DNA from 2 places in the Arthrobacter sp. JZ12 genome. Region 1 is predicted to be linked to the other one. Evidence: riboswitches for the same ligand, from Rfam matches in the RefSeq annotation. Region 1 holds a riboswitch; the other holds the start of a gene.

Region 1 (7,430 bases):
ACCGCAGACAGCCCAACCGAATACTCCGACGCCTGGCAGACCCTCCCCGCGGGCGTTGACCGCAAGGAGCCGCTCGAGAACTTCTACTCCGGGGAGGTGCTCGAAGCCCTGCAGACCGGAGTGGACGACCTGCGCCTCTGGGGAATTCCACAGGGCCAGGGAGACCTCGCGGGTGCGGCGCTGGGCGAACTGCCCATCGCCGACGCCGTCGCCGAGGTAACCAGCGGCGGCGCAGACCCGGAGGCAGCAGCACGGCAGGCAGCCGAGACCCTGCAGTCCATCCAGGACTCGCTGCAGTGACAACCAGCATCCGCAGGGCCAACGGGGCTCCGACGCCTGGCGCGTCGGAGCCCCGCGCCACGAGGAAGCTCTCACCGATGGCCCGGGCCGAGCAACGTGCCGGCCTCTTCCTGATTTCGCCCACGCTGGTCATCGTCGTGGTTATGGTTGTCCTGCCGATCGTCTGGACGATCCTGCTCGCCTTCCAGCGGATTCGCCTGCTGAACCTTCGAACGGCCGGGATTTTCGGCAATTACACGATCTCCAACTTCGTCGAAGTGTTTTCATCCCCGGGCTTCCTCGAAGCGTTGATGACAACACTGGTCTACTCAGTCGCGGGCACAGGTCTGGCAATCCTGTTCGGACTGGTTGCGGCGCTGGCCCTGCGAAAGCCCTTCCGCGGACGGACGTTTGTCCGCGCCGCGACCTTGATCCCCTACGTCGCGCCGATCGTGGCCGTCACGTTTGTGTGGACCACAATGCTCAACCCCCAGTTCGGCATCATCAATGTTTGGGGAACACAATTCCTCGGTTGGGATGACGCCGTTCCGTTCCTGAGCGAGCGACAACGGGAAGTTTCGTTCCTCGGCCTGACCTTTCCAGTGCCCACCGCACTGCTGACCGTCATTGCCTTCGAAGCGTGGCGGTCCTTTCCTTTCGCATTCCTGTTCCTGACCGCCCGCTTGCAGGCGGTTCCGGCCAGCCTGGATGAAGCCGCCCGCGTTGATGGTGCTACTCCCACCCAACGGTTCCGGCACATCCTCCTGCCCCAACTGCTGCCGACCATTGCCGTACTGTCCGTCCTGCGCTTCATCTGGACGTTCAATAGCTTCGACGACATCTACCTCCTCACCGGAGGCGGGGCCGGTACCGAGGTGGTGGCCGTCCGCGTCTACAACTTTCTTACCGCGCGCGGGGACATCGGCGCTGCTTCCGCGCAGGCCCTCGTCCTGGCCGCGATTCTCGCCGTCCTAGTGGGGATCTACCTGAAGTTTTTCGCGAGGAAAGAGGAGGTGGGGTGATGGCAACCGAGGTTGAAGCGCAGCGCAGGGGCGCTCCGGCGTCGAGCAAGCGGCCGTGGTCGCGGGACAGGATCGAAACGCTGGTCCTCACGTGGCTGCGGTGGATCGTCATTGCGGTGATCCTGCTTGTGACCCTCTTTCCCTTCTACTACATGCTCATCCTGTCGGTCCGCCCGCTGTCGAGCCTCCTGCAGGATCCGGGCGTCATCTGGATTACCGCGGCGGAATTCAGCGCCGACACCTACACGTCAGTCCTGCGCTCGACCTCCGAAGGTGGGCAGGGCTTCCTGGTCTTCATGCGGAATAGTGCGCTGGTTGCCCTCGGGACGGTGCTCGTCACGCTGCTTCTGGCCATCCCCGGGTCCTACGCCATCAGCCGGTTGCAGTTCTTCGGACGACGAAAGATCGGCGCCCTCTTCCTGGCCGTCTACCTGTTTCCGAGCATCCTTCTGGCCATTCCGCTGTTCGTCTTCTTCACGCGGATCGGCCTCCGGGGTGAACTGGCCGGACTCCTTCTGGTCTATGTGGCGCAAGTGGTTCCCGTCAGCATCTACATGCTGCGCAACTACTTCGAAACCATACCCACAAGCCTGGAAGAAGCAGCAGCGATCGACGGCGCCGGCAGGCTCGCCATCATGCGCCGGGTCAGCCTGCCGCTGGCGATGCCCGCCATCATCTCGAACGCTCTCTACATCTTCATGATCGCCTGGAACGAGTTCCTGTTCGCCCTGCTCTTCCTCGTCGAGGCCCGTGAGAACTGGACGGTGTCGCTGGGGCTCTCCCAGCTGGCCGGAAGCATTGAGATTCCGACGACGGTGCTCATGGCCGGTTCCGTCATTCTGACCCTGCCGATCATCATCATTTTCTTTGCGGCTGAGCGGCTGCTGACCGAGGGGCTGACTGCGGGAGCCGAGAAGGGTTAGGTTCCCTCACCGCTCAAGCCACATGGAAGCTCATCGAGGTCCCACACCACCGGTCCCACCCCGTCACGCAGAAGCAGCGGGCCCTCGGGCCGGGCGAAGGACACCAGCACCACTCCGGGATAGTTCTCGATCAGGCGGCGGAGCATGGCGCGGCCATCGTCGTCGAGCTCGGCGTCGATCCGGTTGAGGGCCAGCAGCGCGGGCTCACCAAGCGCTGCGCGCGCCACCAGGAGCCGCGCCTTGTCCGATACCGACAAAGGCTCCCCGCCCCGCCGCAGCTCGGTGCGCTCGGCCTTCGGCAGGGATCCGATCGCGGCACCAAGACCGGCCTGGGCCAAGGCATGCTCCCCCTCAGCGGGGTCAAGGTCCGGCCGGCGATAGCGCACCGCACGCTCGATCGTCCCCCGTTCCAAGGCCATGCCCGCCACGGCATAGCCCACGCGCTCCCGCTGCGCCCGGAACGATGCTGACCCAAGCTCCACCCCGTCGACGAACACCTGCAGGGCACCCGGATCGCTCAGGCCGACAATCCGGCTGAAGAGCGCATCGACTCTGGCCGGGTCCGTTGAGCGGACCTCCACCACTTCGCCTGGCCGCGCCGTCAGCGGAAGCCCGACGACGACGTCGTCCCCACTTCCGGACGCGATCGAGACGACACCCGTCCCTTTGGGGGGCGCGCTCACGGGCGGCTGCCTCCGCACCGCACCCGCCGCCGTCGTTCCGGTTTCTGCGAGCGCCGGAGCCAGGATGCGGCGGGCCGCCCTGAAGTTCTGGCGGTACTCGACCGCGCGCCCCATGTCCGCTACCGGCGTGGCCAGCAGTCCGACGATCGTGAGCGCTCCCGCCACTGTTGCCGCGGGAAGCTGCTGCCAGAGACCTACAAGGCCGACAGCGGCGACCGTCAGCGCTCCGGCTGCCGCGGCGGCACCCCGGATCCAGCCGGCGACTTCCGCCCGGTGAACGGAAGCATCGACGACGGCGGACCCCGCCTTTTCGATGCGCCGCACCTCGCGCCGGCGCCCGCCTGCCACACGGACGGAGGGGGCGGCGGCGATCGTGTCGGCCAGGAGCGATGCCAGCCGGCCCCGCTTCCTGCGCACCACCCGCGCCCGGGCAAACGCAGTCCGGGCCATCAGCATCAGGGCACCGGTCAGGAGTAGGAGCGGAACCGCAGCGGCCGCCCCCAGGACCGGGTGCAGCACCATGAGCGCGCACACCGAACCGAGGATCAGCGGAATGCCGGACATCATCGGTGCAATGCCGAGCGCGATCCAGTTGCGCACACTCGTCAGGTCGTTCGTTGCGCGCGCGATGGTGATGCCGGGCGCCGGCGGGCGATCGGAGGCCAGCGCGGAGTCGAGCAGTCCCAAGCGGATCTGCTGGATGTAGCTCTGGCCAAGACGCTCGGCCAGCACCCGCTCGGCGGAGCGAAGGAAGCCGACGCCGGCCGCCGCGGCCACCAGCCCACCTCCAGCAAGTGCCACCCCCACCGGATGAACATCACCACCCAGCAGTACGGTCATCAGGACGGCAGTTCCACCGGCAAGGCAGGCAAGCCCCAGGCCCGCTGCAACCAGCAGCACCAGGACGCGCCCGCGGTCGCCGTCGAACAGGCGTGGAAGACCAACCCGTGCAGAACCCACCGAAGGCCCCTAGTCGTCCTGCCCGGCGAAGAGCCCGTGCGCGATGTCGGGCCGGGACAGGTCGCGTGTGTTGATCACCGGCACGTCCAAGACCGCACTGGCCTCGCGGGCAGCCAACGGGGAAGCGGTCACCAGGCCGGACACCGCTGCCACCTTCACGCCGTGCTGCTGCAGCACCTGGATTCCTGCGGTAGCTCCGAGCGCGTCAGCGGCTGAGAAGACCACCTCGTCGACCGAGGCGTGGAACACCGGATCCGAAAGCAGCCGCGCAGTCTCGGGCTGGAGGACGCCGTCGGCGATTTCGACCACCACCACATCGACGTCGGGACGGCTGAGCCTGCCGATCAGCCGGGTCAGGAGCGTGCGGATCGCGTCATAGTCCAGGCGGAAGGTTGTGGGGTAGCCGAAGTCGGTGAAGTCCAGAACGTGGGAGGCACCGGCGTCGGTGAAGAGCCGGGGATCGTTGCCCGAGCCCGTACCGGTGGCCTTGCCTGCGGCGACCGTCAGACCGGAACCGGCAAGACCGTTGACCAGGCAGCCGACGGTGGTGGATTTGCCCGAATTCATTGAGGTTCCAGGCACTGCGATCACCTTCGGCGACCCGGTGCCGCCCGACGGCGCGTCCTCGTTCGGCACGAGGTCCCGGAGGTTCAGTACCCTGTCGCGGGTGGACACGAGCCCAATCGGCTGGATAACGGTCGCGGGTTTCATCGCCGCGTGCTGCTCAAGGACGGCACCGGCAACACCCCCGGCAGCAACGAGGTTGCACTGACGCAGGTCCCCGGGCACCTCTGCCAGGAACTGGTCCGGCGCGTACCGGTTGCCGTAGGTCACCACGATCTCGTCGCCGACGAACATCGACTGGCGCCGGGAGTGCGGGCCCTCCAGCTTGGTATGTGAGCCGAGTTCAACGACCTCTGCGAGCACCAGGTCACCGACCGCCGGCACCCCCTGGCGCAGGAAGTAGCCGTTCGGCTCGGCCTCGACCGCCGCCGCGAAGTGCCGCGTTGTGTAGGCCTTCTTGGCCCGCTTCAGGCGTGCGGGATCGAGGGCGATAAGCCGTTCGGAGACCGTGCTGACATTAACTGCCGTGCTGACATTGAGTTCTGCTGCTTCAGTGATGAGACCCATGGGACATTCCTTTCGATTGATTGTTCCCGGGTTCCACACAACCAAGCAGGAAGGAGAAGCCCGTGAGAAGCAGATGAGGACTCTCTTAAGTTCTGTTCACCGGCCGTTCACCGACCGTGATTTCCGTCACCGATGCATTAACACTTCTTCAGCGCGCTGGTCGCTTTGTTACGACACATGTTGCAACGGACGGTCACAAAGTCGTTTAGTAGAAGCTCACCATCCCGAGCGGCCGAGAGACCTGGATCGTTGACGCCGCAGCAACCCTTACCTGCATCGCAGGGGAACGGGTGCTACTGCCAGGAGCGATGGAGTGATCTAAATGAGTACTGTCCTCAGCGCCCAGCAGCAGGCCGCCGCCAAAATCCAGTCCGGCGTCGCCACCAAGCAGGCACTGCCCTGGCCTTCTCCTCCCTGACCCGTTCCTTCGGCACGGGCAGCGGCGAACACGTTGTCCTACGCGACATCAACCTCGACGTGCGCGCAGGTGAGGTACTGGCGATTGTCGGCGCCAGCGGCTGCGGCAAGTCCACGTTGCTTCGCGCTGCTGCGGGTCTCGACGCCCCCACCAGCGGTGCCGTCCTCATCGACGGGACCGCGGTCAACGGCATCGACGACCGCTGCGCCGTCGCCTTTCAGGAACCCCGCCTGCTCCCCTGGCTTTCGCTGCGCGCCAACGTGGCAATCGGCCTCCCCAAGGGAACCGGCGCCGCCGAGGGCAAGGCAAAGGTCAGCGAACTCCTCGGGCTGGTGGAACTCTCCGACTTCTCCGAGCACCGGCCGCGCGAAGTCTCAGGCGGCATGGCGCAGCGGGCGTCGCTGGCCCGGGCGCTCGCCCGCAACCCCAAGGTGCTCCTGCTCGACGAGCCGTTCGGCGCCCTCGACGCCCTGACCCGCCTGAAGATGCAGGACCTCCTGCTGGACATCCACCGGGCACAGCCCACCACGGTCCTGCTCGTGACACACGATGTCGACGAAGCCCTCCAACTTGCCGACCGCATCATTGTGCTCGCCAAATCCAGCGATCCCACCCGCCCCGGCGCCTCCATCGCCGAAGTGCTCACGGTTCCCGGGGACCGCCCCCGCGACCGCAACTCCGCCGAGCTGGGCCGAATGCGCAGCTCGCTCCTCACCGAACTCGGTGTTCCCGGCCACTAGGCCGCTTCCGGCTTTCACAGCCACCCAAGAATTTCACCCCCGTTCCGCCGTCGTGCCCGTCCGCACGATGGCTGCCGCACCACCTAAAGGAAGAAATGAACAGCACACGCTTGTCCTTCACCCGCCGCGCCGTCCTCTCGGCAGCAGTTGCCGCCACCGGCACCCTTGCCCTCACCGGCTGCCTCGCAGGCGAGAACGCAGCCTCCACCACCGAGGCATCCGGCACCACGGCGACCGAGCTCAACATCGACTTCGCCACCTACAACCCGCTCAGCCTGGTCATCAAGGATCAGGGCTGGCTGGAAGCCGAGCTCGAGGACGAGGGCGTCACCGTCAACTGGGTTCAGTCCGCGGGCTCCAACAAGGCCAACGAGGCCCTCCGCGCCGGCGCCGTCGACGTCGGATCCACCGCAGGTTCCGCTGCGCTCCTCGCCCGTTCCAACGGCTCGCCGATCAAGACGATCGACATCTACTCCCAGCCCGAGTGGTCCGCGATGGTCACCGTCGAGGGCACCGGCATCGAGAGCCTTGAGGACCTGCGTGGCAAGTCCATCGCGGCGACCAAGGGCACCGACCCCTACTTCTTCCTGGTGCAGTCGCTCGAGTCGGCAGGCATCGACCCCTCCGAGGTCACCGTGCAGAACCTGCAGCACGCTGACGGCTGGGCCGCCCTGAACAACGGTTCGGTCGACGCCTGGGCGGGCCTGGACCCGATCATGGCTTCCGCCGAGCAGGAGGGCGCCGAGCTCTTCTTCCGCAACATCGACTTCAACACCTACGGTTTCCTCAACGCCAACGAGGAGTTCCTGGAGGAGAGCCCCGAGCTCGCCCAGACCGTGGTGAACGCCTACGAGAAGGCGCGCGCCTGGGCCAAGGAAAACCCGGAGGAGACCGCCCAGATCCTCGCCGAGGTCGCCGGCATCGACGTGGAACTGGCCAACGCCGTCATCATCGAGCGCACCAACCTCGACGTCGACCCCGCGCCGGGCGAGGCGCAGCGCAAGGTCCTCGAGAAGGTCGGCCCGTCCTTCGTCGAGACCGGCGATGTCTCCTCGCAGGACAAGATCGACGAGGCACTCGACTCCCTCTTCGATGACTCGTTCATCTCCAACGCCGACCCGGACGCAATCAAGGCCTCCTGATGACGCAGATGGGGAACCCCGGAAACACCGGCCAGAGCGTCTACGCCATCAGCAAGGAAGGCCTTGAAGCTACCGGGCACACGGTGACAACAGCGAACGACGACGGCGGCGCACCCGCCCAGCCCACGGAGG
Region 2 (7,430 bases), 890 kb from region 1:
AGGGCAGCGTGGTGAGCAGGATTGCGCCAAGTGCCAGGACCGGGCCGCCAACGGTCGCGAACGCGACTACCGTACCAGCGGCCGGAACCAGCAGATCCAGGGCCAGCGATCCCAGCAACTGGCCCCCAACCATTCCCAAACCTGTCAGCAATACCCCGAGGGTTCTGACCAGCAGGGCGCTTACACCAATGAAGATGCAGCCCATCGGGCCTCCCACGTAGTACCACCACTCCCCCGGCAGGCTCTCGCCGGCCCCGACGGCAATGATCTTCACAAGCCAGGCAGCCAGCAGCACCGTCGAGCCCGCGATGAAATTCACCAGGGTGGCAGTGATGGGAGTGCCGTAGTGCACCGCGGCGGTGCCGTTCATCGCCTGCTGGAAGCTCATCAGGATGCCGGCTGCCACCGGGAGCAGCAGCGGCAGGATCAGGGCCGCCGTCGTGCCTGTCCCTTCAAGCCGCGGCGAAACCGCCCAGGCCACTGCGGCGATGGTCAGGACGACGCCGATCACCCTGATTGGAGTGATCGCTTTCCGCCCTCCCGGCCCCATACCGCTGCGATCAACCGCCAGGCCGCTCAGCGTCTGCCCCATCACCGCGGCGATCGTGAATAGGGCAACTCCCAAGATCGAGATGGTGAGCGACTGGGAGAATACGAAGAACGCGCCGATGGCTCCTGCCGCCAGGTAAAGAGGCGGAAAGCGCCGCTCGCGCACGGCGGGGACCAACTGCGCGAGACCTGCGCGTCCGCGCGGGAACAGCAGCGATACGGCAATCATCACCACGAGCCCGGTGCCGAAACTGATCAGGGCCGCGGCCAGGCTGTCATCCAGCCGCTGCCCGAGAGCGCCGTTGATCCTGCTCTGAACCGGAATCGCGGTACCGGCGCCAACCGCTATGGGAAGACCGACGGCCGCGGGCAGGTGGTGAGGGGTGGAATGCACCCGTTAACCCTAAGGGCACTGCGGACTGCCGGCTTCGGTCTCCGGGCAGGCAGAATGGAGCCATGAGCAACAGCAGCGAAGTGCCCATCCGCGACTCAATGATCCGCCTCGGTCAGCTGGTCAAGCTGGCCAACCTCGCAGAGGACGGGGTGGAAGCGAAGGAACTGATCGAGAACGGTCTGGTCAAGGTCAACGGAGAGATCGAAGAGCGGCGCGGCCGGCAGATCCATCCGGGCGACTCGGTCACCGTCAACGGCGTCACAGTGACAGTGGTACCCGCCTGATTCTGCCTAGGCCAGTGCCTGAGGCCTGCACACTGCAACGAGGAAATCCGACGACGGCGCCCACGGCAGCAAATCCCAGGTAGCCAGCCGCAGCGAGACGGAAAATTTGGCCCGCTCCGCGTCATCGAAGAACCGGTCGAAGCTGTAGCCGCGCCCTGCGCCGAAGCCGACGACCAGGCGACCGTCCTGCGCCAGCAGCCCGTGGAAGCGCTCAAGCACCGTCGGTGCGGTTCCCGGAGCCAGGAAGGTCAGTACGTTACCGGCGCACACAATGACGTCGAACGGCTCCTCGAGGTGTGGGGTTGAGCGATCCACCTCGGACAGGTCCCCCACCAGCCAGGTAGCCCCTGGATGACCTGCGCGGGCAGCCTCGACAAGTTCGGCATCCGCATCCACTCCAACTACCGTGTGCCCGCGCCGCGCCAGTTCCCCGCCGATCCTGCCCTGGCCGCAACCGGCATCGAGTATGCGGGCGTTCCGCGGAGCCAAGGCGTCCACCAAGCGTGCTTCCCCGTGGAGGTCGGCACCTTCCCGCTGCAGCTTTTCCCAGCGCGCTATGTACGCGGCTGACTGCCCGGGGTTCTGCCGCTTGCCCGCTTCCCAGAGCGTTTCCTTACCCACCGAAGACGTCCGACTCACCGTGCCAGCGGTTTCCGGGTGACTCCGGGAACCACCATCTGGAGGAATTCGCGTACGTGTCCCAGCTCCTGCGCATTGATGCTGTGGTACATCCCGGCGTAGAGCACTTTGGTGAGCTTGGTGTGGCGGTTCAGCCAGCCGTGTGTGAACTCGATCCGGTCGGCCGGGATCACCGGATCCTCCTGGTCCCGTCCCCAGAAGAACGGCACCGGGCCGGCCTCCAGCTCGCTGTCGCGGAAGAAGTCGCTGCCGTCAGCCGGAACGGCAAAACCTGAAAGCCCGACGACGGCGGCATAGTCGCGTGGGCGCGCCCGCAGCATGGACGTGGCAACGGCCATCCCCATCGAGAATCCAAGAAGGCTGACGCTGGAGTGCGGGGCCTTGACGGAGTCGACCCAGTCGATGACGTTCTGGACGGCAGCAGTCACCTTGTCCACTGAATACTCGGCGTCCTGCATCAGCGGAAACCATGTGAACCCCGGCCCCATGGCAACGGGCGCACGAAGGGAGGCGACGGTGAATTCGTCCGGCAGGAACTCAAGGATTCCCATAAGGTCTTCCTCGTTGGCCATGTGTCCGTGCAACAGCACCAGCAGTGGCGTTCCTTCGCGCTCGTCCTCAGGCCTGGACCAGATAACGGTGGGCGTGTGCGTGCCGGGGCGTTCCGTGGGAGGCAGATTCGTCATTGATCCATAGTGGCATGCCTGATGGTTCCGGCCGCGCCTGCGCGCCTGGCCGGGCACCCTTTGGCAGGATGTCAGAGTGAAGGATCTCCACGCCGAGCTCAACGCCCACCCGCACCCCTGGAACCGGTACGTTGCCTTGGGCGACTCATTCACCGAAGGGATTGGCGACCCCGATCCGCAGAGTCCGGGCGGTAACCGCGGCTGGGCGGACCGCGTAGCCGAGGAACTGAGCAGGGACCACCCGAACTTCGCCTATGCGAACCTCGCCGTGCGCGGCCGCTTCCTTCAACAGATAATCGATGAGCAGGTGGGTGCCGCCATTGCGCTCAAACCTGATCTGGTGACCCTGTCTGCAGGCGGCAACGACCTCCTCCACCCTGGTGCCGACCCCGACAGGCTGGCGGCACGGCTCGACGGCGCCGTGCAGGTCCTCAGCGCGCATGGGCCGACCGTGGTCCTTTTCACCGGGCCGGATGTCCACGACACGGTACTGGGCGGCATCCGGGCGAAGACGGCAATCTACAACGAAAACCTGCGCACCATCGCCGCCCGGCACGATGCCGTCATTGCTGACATGTGGGCGCTGCGGCAACTGGTGAACCCGCAGATGTGGGCGCCGGACCGGCTGCATTTCTCGCCGCTGGGGCATCACACCATCGCGATCATGGTGCTCGACACGCTCGCGGTGAACCATCAGCTGAAGCCCCTCGAACCCAAGCCCCTTCCCGCAAAGACCTGGCGGGAAGCCCGCACCGAGGATCTGGTCTGGGCCCGGGAGTACTTTGTTCCGTGGGTGCTGCGCAGGCTGCGTCACCGATCTTCCGGCGAAGGCATCACCGCCAAGCGCCCGCTCCCCGAACCCATGTTCGGTCATGGCATGCCGCCCGGCTCAGCGGGCTGAGCTCGGCCGTGGTGCGGAAACGCCGGTCAACCGGCGCCATCGTTATAGAACGCCGCCTGCAGCGCGGGTTCAAGCTGCGCTATCTCGGTGAGGAAGGCGTCGTGTCCGCTCGGTGAGGTGATGGTGTGCACCGGGACCTCGCCGGGCAGCGCGGCGGCGAGCTCATGGGATTGCGCCGGCCAGTACAAACGGTCGGAGTCGACGGCGGCAATGAAGAACTGCGCGGTGGCGGCGCCGAGGGCGTCCCGGAGGCTGCCGCGGTCGCGTGCTACGTCGTGACTCATCAGTGCCTCGGTGAGCACTATGTAGCTGTTGGCATCAAACCGGCGGATCAGCTTGTCCGCCTGATGGTCGAGGTAGCTCTCAACCTGGTAGCGCCCCCGCAACGCCGGGTTCACCGCACCGAAAGGCTCCTCGATCCCCTGAGCGGCACGGCCGAAGCGCTCATTGAATTCCGTCTCGGAGCGGTAGGTGATCAGGGCGATCCTGCGAGCCAGGCCCAATCCGCCTTCCGGACCGGCACTGCCGTAATAGTCCCCGTCCGCGAACTGGGGGTCCAGCCGGATGGCCTGCACCTGGGCCTGCGCGAACGCTATCTGTTCAGCCGTGCTGGCTGCAGTACAGGCGATGACGCCGCAACGCTTCACCCGGTCCGGGTACGTCACCGCCCATTCAAGGGCGCGCGCGCCACCCATGGAGCCGCCGATCACCGAGTGCCAGGAGGAGATGCCCAGGAGGTCAGCCAGCAGGGCTTCGGCTCGTACGGAGTCCCGGATGGTGACGAACGGGAAGCGGGAGCCCCACGGCCGGCCTTCCGGATCCAGCGAGGCGGGACCGGTGGATCCGTAGCATCCGCCCAGCATGTTGATGGACACCACGAAGTAGCGGTCAGTGTCGATGGTGCGCCCCGGTCCCACCAGACCGTCCCACCATCCCTCTTCTTCCGAGGATCCCCGTGCAACGTGGGAACTTCCGGTCAGCGCGTGCTGGATCAGGACAGCGTTGGAAGCATCCGCGTTGAGGGTCCCCCAGGTTTCATAGGCCAGCACGACCTCAGGCAGGTGTCCTCTGGTTTCCAGCGTGAGCGGACCGATGGAGAGCCGCTGCACCACGACGCCGTCGGCCGTGATCGCGTCAGGATACGGTTCCGTTGTTGTGGTGCCTGTCAAGCCTGCCGCCTTACATGTTTCGCGCTTGCTCCTGCACGGTGGCGCAGGGCCAGGTCGTCACCCGGGGCACCCCACCGCGGAAGGAGGGTTGCCGGACAGCAGGCCGGGGCCGGTGGCGTTCGCAGGACGCCGTGCTGTCACTCGTGACCTCATACAAGGGAACCCGATGCAGGCGCAAAAGAGCAACTCATATGACTTGCGGTGAACCTGAGGTGAAATGATCCGCTGACGGCAGCAGGCGCGGATGCTTGGGTGGGGCGGCTTCGTGTATGGGACGAGCGGCCCCACCCAAGGTGGACCACCGAAACGGTGTTCCCTGCAGGTAGCCCCGGCGGTCTCGGAACCGGTTCCCCCTGACTCCTTCATCATGGACGCCCGACCTTGGGTTTAACTTGGGACCATGAAGCATTCAGATGTGACTTAGGCAACCCTAAGTCGAGGCCCCCATCACAAAGTGCCAAGATGGAGCCATGCGCCTGGATCATGTGTCATACGCCTGTGAACCCGACGGTCTGACTGCCACCGCGGAGCGGATCTCCAAAGCCCTGGGCATTGAATTCGTGAAGGGTGGAGTCCACCCCCGGTTCGGTACCAGGAACATGATTTTCCCCCTCCTGAACGGCCAGTACCTTGAGGTCGTTGAGGTTCTCGACCACCCTGCCTCGGACAAGGCACCGTTCGGCCAGGCCGTTCGGGCACGCTCGGAAGCCGGCGGCGGCTGGATGGGCTGGTGCGTGGCCGTAGACGACCTGGCCCCGTTCGAGGAGCGCCTCGGCCGCAGCGCCGTCCCGGGCAACCGCAAGTTCCCGGACGGTCAGGAATTGACCTGGCAGCAGATCGGAATCAAGGGGCTCATCGCCGATCCACAGGTTCCGTACATGATCCGCTGGGATGACGGCACGGAACCGTTGCACCCTTCCCAGGCGCGGCCGGCGTCGGTGCGCTTGAGTGCACTGACCATCGCCGGGTCGGCGGAACGGGTCACGGAGTGGCTGGGAACGCCGGTGAATCACCCGCTGGATGATGTCGACGTCGAGTGGATCGCACCCAACGGAACCCCTGGCATCATGGCCGTGACCTTCGATACGCCGCAGGGTGAAGTGCGGATCTAGTTCCCGATTCCGATCGCTGAGCCGAACAGCGCAAACCCCACGAAACCTGCTATATCCAGCAGGGCGTGGGCGATCACCAGCGGCATCACCCGGCGGGTGCGCGTGTACGCGTAGCCGAAGATCAGCCCCATGATCACGTTGCCGATGAAGGGCCCGATGCCCTGGTACAGGTGATAGCTTCCGCGCAGCAGCGCTGAGGTCACGATCACCGCGGGGACTGACCAGCGAAGTTCGCGGAGCCGCTCGAAGAGGTAGCCGACCACGATCACTTCTTCGAGGACCGCGTGGCGCAGTGCCGACAGCACCAGTACCGGGAGCGTCCACCAGTAGGTGTCCAGCGCCGTCGGAACTATCGCCGTCGTAATCCCCAGCGCCCGGCCTGCAGCATAAACGCCAAGGGTGCCGGCGCCGATGAAAGCCGCCAGGCCCACGCCCAGCCCAAAGTCGATCTTCGGGTTGCTGAAGGTGAAGCCGATCCTGCGGAACGCGGACCTGCCGGGTTCGGTGAGCAGGAAAAGCACCAGGACAACGGGCACCAGGGCGAAGAAGATTCCGAGCAGCTGGTACGTGAGGTCGAAGTATGGCCGCTCGTCCAGTACGGGATTGAGCCGCGTGGTCTGGGAGGCAAGCGGCGCGCGGGTCATCTTGTCGATCAGTTCGACGAGCGCATACACCCCGGCCTGCCCCAGCGAAAGCCCCAGGACGATCAGTATTTCCGCCCGGATCTTCCGCCGGCCGCTGAGCGGCGCTAACGACGACGACTGGCTGGTCTTGGCGGTTGGCATTCCTTCATGGTGCCGTATGGTTTGCCGGTTGCCCAAGCTCCCTCGGGCAGCGGTTCACCGGCCGCCTTACAGAACCCGGACGCCCTTCCGCCATACGGCGTGCGTGAGTTGCATGCCCGGCCGGTACGCGAGGTGGGTCGCCGAGGGTGCGTCCAGCACCTGCAGGTCAGCACGGTGTCCCACGGCCAGGGAACCTACGGCGGGGGCGCCGTCGTCGTCCGCCTGTTCCCGGTGCAGCGCCAGCGCGCCGCCAAAAGTTGCCGCCCTCACCGCCTCGTGGACGGTCAGTCCCATCTGCAGGACCGCCGTGGCAACGCAGAATGCCATCGAGGTGGTGTAGGAGGTGCCGGGATTGCAGTTGGAGGCGAGGGCGATTTCGACGCCGGCGTCGAGCAGCTGCCGGGCGGGCGCGAGCGGTTGCCGGGTGGACAGGTCGCAGGCCGGAAGGCAGGTGGCCACGGTGCCGCGCGGGCCCGAACCGCTGTCCCAGCCCGACCACGAATCCGCAAGCGATTCGATGTCTCCCGCGTCCAGGTAGTTGACGTGGTCCACGCTCGCGGCGGCCTCGGCCACTGCCAGGCGCACGCCCTCCCCCGGCCCGAGCTGGTTGCCGTGAACGCGCAGCTCCAGGCCCGCGTCACGGCAGGCCCGCAGCACTTCTCGGCTCTGGTCGGGCGTGAAGGCGCCTGTCTCGCAGAAGACGTCGGCCCACCGGACGTGGGGACGGACGGCCTCCAGCATCGGTCCGGTAACCAGCCGGACATAGTCGTCAGCAGTCGAACCGGCGGGGACCAGGTGGGCGCCCAGGAAGGTCACCTCGTCGGCGATCGAGGCCGCGATCCGGGCGCTGCGCGCTTCATGCTCCACGTCCAGGCCGTAGCCGGTCTTGGTCTCCAGGTACGTGGTTCCGC

What was found. A riboswitch is a leader RNA that binds a small molecule or an ion and turns the genes downstream of it on or off. The one in region 1 is predicted to bind S-adenosylmethionine.
Region 2: it holds a riboswitch for S-adenosylmethionine, as region 1 does, so the genes downstream of both, metX (homoserine O-acetyltransferase MetX) here and GC088_RS01335 (ABC transporter ATP-binding protein) in region 1, are expected to answer to the same signal.

Annotation. Positions count from the first base shown of each region.
Region 1 covers NZ_CP045246.1:257,712-265,141, reverse strand. Annotated here, with positions in the region: gene GC088_RS01360 (ABC transporter substrate-binding protein) at 1-300, shown strand, start outside; gene GC088_RS01355 (carbohydrate ABC transporter permease) at 297-1,301, shown strand; gene GC088_RS01350 (carbohydrate ABC transporter permease) at 1,301-2,224, shown strand; gene GC088_RS01345 (ABC transporter transmembrane domain-containing protein) at 2,221-3,867, opposite strand; gene GC088_RS01340 (DUF1611 domain-containing protein) at 3,877-4,998, opposite strand; SAM riboswitch class I at 5,215-5,313, shown strand; gene GC088_RS01335 (ABC transporter ATP-binding protein) at 5,398-6,156, shown strand; gene GC088_RS01330 (aliphatic sulfonate ABC transporter substrate-binding protein) at 6,252-7,298, shown strand; gene GC088_RS01325 (ABC transporter permease) at 7,298-7,430, shown strand, end outside.
Region 2 covers NZ_CP045246.1:1,150,419-1,157,848, reverse strand. Annotated here, with positions in the region: gene GC088_RS05360 (DMT family transporter) at 1-943, opposite strand, end outside; gene GC088_RS05355 (RNA-binding S4 domain-containing protein) at 1,006-1,227, shown strand; gene GC088_RS05350 (class I SAM-dependent methyltransferase) at 1,234-1,866, opposite strand; gene GC088_RS05345 (alpha/beta hydrolase) at 1,863-2,552, opposite strand; gene GC088_RS05340 (SGNH/GDSL hydrolase family protein) at 2,629-3,453, shown strand; gene metX (homoserine O-acetyltransferase MetX) at 3,480-4,622, opposite strand; SAM riboswitch class IV at 4,639-4,771, opposite strand; gene GC088_RS05330 (VOC family protein) at 5,093-5,734, shown strand; gene GC088_RS05325 (CPBP family intramembrane glutamic endopeptidase) at 5,731-6,519, opposite strand; gene hutI (imidazolonepropionase) at 6,586-7,430, opposite strand, start outside.